Regions from separate parts of the Vogesella sp. EB genome, predicted to be linked through region 1. Evidence: predicted binding sites of a transcription regulator. Region 1 holds the regulator's gene; the other holds the start of a gene.
What was found. Region 1 encodes sigma-54, which starts transcription at its own class of promoters, with help from an activator protein. Its sites were predicted from a motif close to CTGGCACGCTTCATGCTT; they were not measured.
Positions count from the first base shown of each region.

Region 2: the regulator sigma-54 is predicted to act here: its motif matches at 1,636-1,653, upstream of nirB (nitrite reductase large subunit NirB).

Region 1 covers NZ_LFDT01000005.1:115,239-119,436, reverse strand. The annotation lists gene hprK (HPr(Ser) kinase/phosphatase) at 1-396, opposite strand, end outside; gene ptsN (PTS IIA-like nitrogen regulatory protein PtsN) at 389-853, opposite strand; gene hpf (ribosome hibernation-promoting factor, HPF/YfiA family) at 1,016-1,336, opposite strand; gene ACG97_RS04815 (RNA polymerase factor sigma-54) at 1,399-2,844, opposite strand; gene lptB (LPS export ABC transporter ATP-binding protein) at 2,848-3,576, opposite strand; gene lptA (lipopolysaccharide transport periplasmic protein LptA) at 3,573-4,082, opposite strand; gene lptC (LPS export ABC transporter periplasmic protein LptC) at 4,072-4,198, opposite strand, start outside.
Region 2 covers NZ_LFDT01000001.1:43,687-47,884, forward strand. The annotation lists gene ACG97_RS00210 (bifunctional protein-serine/threonine kinase/phosphatase) at 1-1,537, shown strand, start outside; gene nirB (nitrite reductase large subunit NirB) at 1,844-4,198, shown strand, end outside.

The DNA of each region.
Region 1 (4,198 bases):
GCGCGCCAGATAGATGCGCAGCACGTCCATCAGGTACGGGCTTTCCAGCGGCGTACTCATCAGCGGCACATTGTGGCTCTGGCAGTAGTCGCGCAGCAGGTTGGGCACCGGCTGTGCATTGGCGACGATCACCACCGCCATGGTGCGGTGGAACAGCTGGTCGAGGGCGGTCCGTGCCGCGGCCTGTTCCAGCTTGTTCAGGTATTCCACCTCCGCGAGGCCAAGGACCTGGACGCGGTTGGGGTGGATGAAGTTGAGGTGACCGACCAGTGCCTGGGTTGGCCGCTGTTCATCATTCGAAATCAGGTTGTCGGAGCCGGAACGGCCGGCGACCCAGCTCAGGTTGAGCTTGTGCTGATTGTCCTGGTACAGGCGGCGAACACTGATATTAGGCATGGTCTGGGGTGTCGGAAATCAGTTCAAACAGTTTCTGCGCATCGCAGGCGGGATCGTTCATCTGCTCGCGCAGCGCCTTGCTGGAGAAGCGCTGCGCCAGCTCGGACAACACCTGCAGGTGAATGTCGGTGGCTTGCTCCGGCACCAGCAGCACGAACAGCAGCGAGACCGGTTTGCCATCGGGGGCGTCGAACGGAATCGGCGCCTTCAGGCGGATGAAGATGCCGGTGGCTTCCTTCAGGCTCTTGATGCGGCCGTGCGGGATGGCGACGCCTTGTCCCAGGCCGGTGGAGCCGAGTTTTTCCCGGGCAAACAAACTGTCGAAGACATCGCTGCGCGCGATGGCGTGACTGTTTTCGACCATCAGGCCGACTTGTTCGAAGAGTCGTTTTTTGCTGGAAACGTCCATGTCAGCAATGACGTTGTCCACGGAGAGTATTTTACTGATCAAGCCCATAATGCCATTTGCCCGAAAAAATCGAGGGCCATTCTACGCCGAGTCCACGGAATACCATAGTGGAAAGCGCAGGATGATCGTCAGGAGAAAAAGCGGTAGCCAAAAAAAGAACGGATAAGCAAGCAGTGCTTGCATTATCCGTTTTTGTTCGGCAAATCCTGATCAGAGCGACGCTTGCTCTTGCGGTACCGGTGCGCGATGCTCGACCTGTTTTTCCTTGAATTTCAGTACCTGACGATCCAGTTTGTCAGTCAGCAGGTCGATGGCCGCGTACATGTCCGCTTCGGTGGCTTCGGCATGGATGTCCTTGCCTGCCAGGTGAACATTGACTTCGGCTTTCTGTACCAGTTTGTCGACAGACAGTGTCACGTTGACACCGATCACATTATCGACATGGCGGGTAATGCGTTCCAGTTTGCTTTCGATGTAGTCACGAAGCGCCGGGGTAACGTCGAGGTGGAGGCCGGTAATCTTGAGGTTCATACCCTAACTCCTTCTGTTGGTGCCATATCCGGACTGGGCATGGCGATCTTGTTATGAACAACCTAAAAAGTCTTGCGCTGGCTGACCGGCGGTATCTGCATGGCTTCACGATACTTGGCTACGGTGCGTCTTGCAACCTGAATACCTTGGGCGATCAGCTTGTCGGCAATGGCGCTGTCAGACAGCGGTTTGTTGTGGTCTTCCGCATCGATGATCTGCCGGATCAGTGCCTTGATCGCGGTGGCGGAACATTCGCCACCACTGTCAGTATCGACCGAACTGCCAAAGAAATATTTGAGTTCGAACAAGCCACGGCTGCACAGCAGGTATTTCTGCGTGGTGACGCGGGAGATGGTTGACTCATGCAGACCCAGTTCTTCCGCGATGTCTCGCAGGATAAGTGGGCGCATGGCCACTTCACCTTGTTCAAAGAACGCTTGCTGTCTGTCAACAATAGATTCTGCCACTTTCAGGATGGTGTCAAACCGTTGTTGAATGTTTTTTACCAGCCAGCGCGCCTCTTGCAGCTGGCCGCCCAGATTATGGCTGCTGCCCTTCTGTTGTAGCATGGCTGCATACATCTGGTTGACGCGCAGCTTCGGCAGCGTGCCCTGGTTGAGGCGCGCCACCCAGCGCTGCTGGCGTTTCACCACCAGGATGTCGGGGGCGACGTAGTGGGTCTCGCCCTGGTCGAAGCCGCTGCTGGGGCGCGGCCGCAGGCTGGCGAGCAGGGCGTGGGCGGTTTTCAGCTGCTGTTCGTCGATGGCGAGCAGCTTCTTGAGCTTGGTGAAGTCGCGGTTGCCCAAGAGCGGCAGGTGCTGCTGCACCATGTCCAGCGCCAGCTGGCGTACCGCGGCCGGTGCCGCGTGCTGCTGCAGTTGCAGGCAGAGGAATTCGGTGAGGTTGCGGCTGCCGATGCCGGTCGGCTCGAACTGGGTCAGCAGCTTGCGCAGGCACTCCAGCTCGTCGCCTTCCACTTCCAGCTCCAGCGGCAGCTCGGCGGCGATGTCGTCCAGCGAGGTCGGCAGATAGCCGTCGTCATCCAGCTCGTCGATCAGCAGCGACATCAGCGCCTTGTCGCGCTGGCTGAGCTGGGTTTCACCCATCTGCGCGGTTAAGTGCTCGCGCAGCGACGGCCGGCACGGGGTGTTGAGAATGGGGTCGAACTCGTCGTCGTCATCGTTGCGGCTGCTGCCGCTCCCGCTGCTGCCCCAGTCGCCGAGCAGCTCGCCGTCATCGCGGTTGCTTTCCGCTTCCGGCCGCTCCGGCTCGCTGCCGCTGTCCGACGCCGGCGTGTCGCCGCTGGGCGCCAGCACCGGTAACGGGCTGTCGGACTCGTCGGGGCTGTCGCTGCTGTCGGCGCGTTCCAGCAGCGGGTTTTCCAGCAGGTAGCGCTCCAGCTCGGTACTGAGATCCAGCGTCGACATCTGCAGCAGCTTGATCGATTGCTGCAACTGGGGGGTGAGCGTGAGTTGCTGGCTGGTTTTGAGCTGGAGGGTCTGTTTCATGGCTTACAGGTGGAAGTGTTCGCCCAGGTACACCTGGCGGACCTGTTCGTTCAGCACCAGCGCTTCCGGCAGGCCGGAGGCGAGCACGCTGCCCTCGGAGATGATGTAGGCGCGGTCACAGATGCGCAGCGTTTCGCGCACGTTGTGGTCGGTAATCAGCACGCCGATGCCGCGTTCCTTGAGGAAGGCGATGATCTTCTGGATGTCGATCACCGCGATGGGGTCGACGCCGGCAAACGGCTCGTCCAGCAGGATGAAGCGCGGGCGGGTGGCCAGCACGCGGGCGATTTCCACGCGGCGGCGTTCGCCACCGGACAGCGCCAGCGCGTTGCTGTCGCGCAGGTGGCTGATGTTGAGGTCGTCCAGCAGCAGGGTCAGCTCGTTTTCCAGCTCCTCGTCCTTCAGACCGGCAATTTCCAGCACCGCGCGGATGTTCTCGTCCACCGTCATTTTGCGGAAGATCGACGCTTCCTGCGGCAGATAGCCGAGACCGAGTCGCGCGCGCTGATGGATCGGCAGGTGGGTGATGGTCTGGCCGTCGAGGCGGATTTCGCCGGCATCGGCGGCGATCAGGCCGACCACCATGTAGAAGCTGGTGGTTTTGCCGGCGCCGTTGGGGCCGAGCAGGCCGACCACCTCGCCACTGGCGATCTCCAGCGACACGTCGCGCACCACGGTACGCTTCTTGAAGGTCTTCTTCAGGTGCTGGATGGAAAGCTGGCTCGGGGTCATGGCGTGCCCTGTGCTTTGGGCTGCAGGATCACCGTCACGCGGCCGCTGTTGCCGCTGGCGGCGGTGCCGCCGCTGGCCTGGTAGGTCTCGGTGGCGGTGTTGTAGACGATGACGGCGCCGCTGACCGAATCCTGGCCGCGCTTGACGCGGGCGTTGCCGGTCAGGGTGGCAAGGTTGGCCGCAGTGTTGTAGTTGACGTTGCTGGCGCTGCCTTCGACGTATTCATTGCTGCCGTCGACCTTCTGGCGGAAGGTGACCGGGCTGCCCTGCGCCTGCAGCTGCTGGTTGCCCTGCGCATCGCGGGTAACGGTCACGCGCTGCGCTTTCAGGTTCAGCGTGCCCTGCACCACCACGACATTGCCCTCCCATACCGTCACGCCTTTTTTCTGGTCCAGCGAGCCGCGGTCGGCAGACAGTTCGATCGGTTTTTCGCTGTCGGCCTTTTCAGCCATGACAGGGGCGCTCAGCACGAGGGCGGTCAGCGCGATCAGCACACTATGGCGCATAGGTAATCCTTACGTTGGACAGCAGGTTCAGCTGGCCGCTGTCCTGCTGGTAAATGAAGCCGGTCGATTTCAGTTGCGAGGTGCCGTAGTCGGCCACCAGCGGCGCGCGGTTGCTG
Region 2 (4,198 bases), on a different contig from region 1:
CGATGGCGTCTCCGGCTGTGCCGACGGCCGCCTGGCGGCGCAGTCCACCATCCGGGCGGTGTGCGCCGACTACTACGCCACGCCGGAAACGTGGGCAGTGTCGTCGGCACTGGACCGGCTGCTTGCGGCGCACAACCGCTGGCTGCGCGCGCAGGGCAAGCCGCTGGTGGCGGCGCTGTCGGCGCTGGTGCTGCGCGGCCACCGCTACACCGTCGCCCACGTCGGCGACTGCCGCGTCTACCGGCTCAGCCAGGGGCGGCTGACGCAGCTGACCGTCGATCACGTGTGGGAGGAAGCGTCGCTGTCGCACGTGCTCAAGCGCGGCATGGGGCTGGACGAGCACGTGATGCCGGATTTCTGCGACGGCGACCTGCACGCCGGCGACGTGTTCGCGCTGCTGTGCGACGGCGTGTGGCAGGCGCTGGGCGACAAGCGCATCGACGAGATCCTGCACCTGCACCTCGACGTGCAGCGCGCCGCCAGCGTGCTGTGCGAAGCGGCACTGGCCGCCGGCGCGCAGGACAACCTGTCGGCGCTGGTGCTGCGGGTGGAGGCGCTGCCGCAGGGCGCACTGGCCGACGAGCTGGCGCGCTGCACCAGCCTGCCGCTGCCGCCGAAGCTGCGCGACGGCCAGCCGTTCGAAGGGCTGACAGTGGTGGCCAGCCTGCACGCCTCGCCCGGCGGGCTGGCCTATCGCGTCGCCGACGCCGCCGGCCGGCACTGGGTGCTGAAGACGTTGCCGCCGCTGCTGGCCGGCGACCCGGGCGCGGAGCAGGCGCTGCTGGTGGAGGAGTGGCTGCAAAAACGCATCAGCTCGCCGTATTTCGCCGAGGTCGCCACCGGTATCGAACGCCAGCACCTGTACTACCTGCAGCGCTGGCACGACGGCGAAACGTTGGCCGCACGGCTGGCGCAGCAACGTTTCGGCATCAGCGAGGTGGTCGCCATCGGGCTCGCACTGTGCCGCGCGATGTCGGCCTTACACCGCCTCGGCATCGTGCACCGCGACATCAAGCCAGAGAATGTGCACCTGGGCCGCGACGGGCAGCTGCGCCTGCTCGATCTAGGCGTCGCCTACTGCGCCGGGCTGACGCCGGAGCATGACGGCCCCGGCCCCGGCACCGCCAGCTACATGGCGCCGGAACGTTTTGCCGGCGGCAAGTCGAGCAGCAGCAGCGACCTGTACGCCGCCGGCGTCACCCTGTACCAGCTGCTGACCGGCCGCTATCCCTACGGCGAGATCGAGGCGTTCCAGACGCCGCATTTCGACGCGCCGCAGCCGGCCTCGCGCCAGCGCCCGGATGTGCCGCTGTGGCTGGACAACCTGCTGCTGAAGGCGGTGGCGCGCGAGCCGGGGCAGCGCTTCGAAACCGCCGAGGAAATGCAGCTGGCGCTGGAGCGCGGCGACAGCGTGCCACAGCGCCGCCTGCAGCGCGTGCCGTGGGCGGAGCGGGCGCCGCTGCGGCTGTGGCGCACGCTGGCGCTGGTTTCGCTGCTGGCGAATCTGGTGTTGCTGTACGCGCTGCTGCTGCGCTGACTGGTGCGGCTGCCTGTTTTTGGTGCTGCCGTGCACCATAGACAGGCAAATCAGGGCGGCCACGGCCAGGGTTGGCCGCAAAATAAGGGGTTTGCAGGCTGGCACGGCCTTTGCATTAAGACAGGCACAATCAGATTGTCCGGGTCGCCAATGGCGGTGACCGGGACAGGGACAATGAGGTCCGTTCGGCGTGGCGCAAGTCACACCGGCGGACCTTTTTTCGTTTCGGCACCGCTACGGCAATGACGACGGGCGGCGCAGGCAGGACACCGCGCAATGCGTCGCAAATCAGACAAAGGAAACACCATGAAGAAGCTCAAATTGGTAATGGTCGGCAACGGCATGGCCGGGGTGCGCACGCTGGAAGAGCTGCTCAAGCTGACCCCGGAGCTGTACGACATCACCGTGTTCGGTGCCGAACCGTACGCCAACTACAACCGCATCCTGCTGTCGCCGGTGCTGACCGGCGAACAGACGCTGCCGGAAATCATGCTCAACGATGTCGACTGGTATGCCGAGCACGGCATCACCCTGCATCTGGGCAAGGAAGTGGTGGAGATCGACCGCGGCCGCCGCATCGTGCGCGCCGCCGATGGCACCACCGCCGAGTACGACCGCCTGCTGCTGGCCACCGGCTCCAATCCGTTCATCCTGCCGGTGCCGGGCAAGGAACTGGACGGCGTGGTCACCTTCCGTGATATCCACGACGTCAACACCATGATCGATGCCGCGGCCAACCATCAGCACGCGGTGGTGATCGGCGGCGGCCTGCTGGGGCTGGAAGCGGCCAACGGTCTCGCCGCACGCGGCATGAAGGTGACCGTGGTGCACCTCGGTGAATGGCTGCTCGACCGCCAGCTGGATCGCACCGCCGCCGCCATGCTGCAGGACACGCTGCAGGAACGCGGCCTGAACTTCCTGCTGCAGAAGCAGACCGCCGAGCTGGTCGCCGGCAGCAGCGGCCGCGTCGCCAGTGTGCGCTTCAAGGACGGCGAGGAAGTGCCGGCCGATCTGGTGGTGATGGCGGTCGGCATCCGCCCCAACTTCAGCCTGGCGGAACAGAGCGGCATCTACTGCGACCGCGGCATCGTGGTCAACGACTTCATGCAGACCTTCGACCCGCGCGTGTACGCGGTGGGCGAGTGCGTCAGCCACCGCGGCGTCAGCTACGGCCTGGTGGCGCCGCTGTTCGACATGGCGAAAGTGGTGGCCAACCATCTGGCCAACTTCGGCATCGCCCGCTACGTGCCGGCGGCCACCAGCACCAAGCTGAAGGTGACCGGGGTGGACCTGTTCTCTGCCGGCAACTTCATGGGCGGTGACGGCCACGAGGAAATCACGCTGTCCGATCCGGTCGGCGGCATCTACAAGAAGCTGATCGTCAAGGATGACAAGCTGGTTGGCGCCTGCCTGTACGGCGACACCGCCGACGGCGGCTGGTACTTCCGCCTGATCCGCGAAGGCCACGCCATCCACGAAATGCGCGAACAGCTGATGCTGGGCGAGGGCGCCATCGGCGACGTCGGCCACGCCGGCCAGAACCGCGCGATGGGCATGAGCGACGACGCCGAAGTGTGCGGCTGCAACGGCGTGTGCAAAGGCAGCATCGTCAAGGCGATCCAGGAAAAGGGCCTGTTCACCGTCGACGAGGTGAAAAAGCACACCAAGGCGGCCAGCTCCTGCGGCTCCTGCACCGGCCTGGTGGAGCAGATCCTGATCAACTGCGTCGGCGGCGCCGCCGACGTGAAGCCGAAATCGGAAAAGGCGATCTGCGGCTGTACCGACCTCAACCATGGCCAGGTGCGGCAGGCGATCCGCGAGCAGCACCTGACCTCGCTGGCGGACACCTTCACCGCGCTGGACTGGCGCTCGATGGACGGCTGCAGCAGCTGCCGTCCGGCAATCAACTACTACCTGATCTCCAGCTGGCCGGGCGAGGCGAAGGACGATCCGCAGTCGCGCTTCATCAACGAACGCGTGCACGCCAACATCCAGAAGGACGGCACCTACTCGGTGATCCCGCGGATGTGGGGCGGCGTCACCAACCCGTCCGAGCTGCGCCGCATCGCCGATGTCGCCGACAAGTACGACATCCCGATGGTGAAGGTCACCGGCGGCCAGCGTATCGACCTCCTGGGGGTGAAGAAGGAAGACCTGCCGAAAGTGTGGGCCGACCTGGACATGCCGTCCGGCCACGCCTACGGCAAGAGCCTGCGCACGGTGAAAACCTGTGTCGGCAGCGAGTTCTGCCGCTTCGGCACCCAGGATTCGACGCAGATGGGCATCGATCTGGAACACGACCTGTTCGGCATGTGGAGCCCGGCCAAGGTCAAGCTGGCGGTGTCCGGCTGCCCGCGCAACTGCTCCGAGGCCGGCATCAAGGATGTGGGCATCATCGGCGTCGATTCCGGCTGGGAGCTGTACATCGGCGGCAACGGCGGCATCAAGACCGAGGTGGCCGAGTTTCTGTGCAAGGTGAAAACGCACGACGAGGTGATGGTGTACAGCGGCGCCTTCCTGCAGCTGTACCGCGAGGAGGCGTTCTATCTGGAGCGCACCGTGCACTACCTGCACCGCGTCGGCATGGAATACATCAAGCAGCGGGTGCTGGCCGACGAGGCTGGCCGCAACGAGCTGTACGCACGGCTGAAGTTCGCGCTG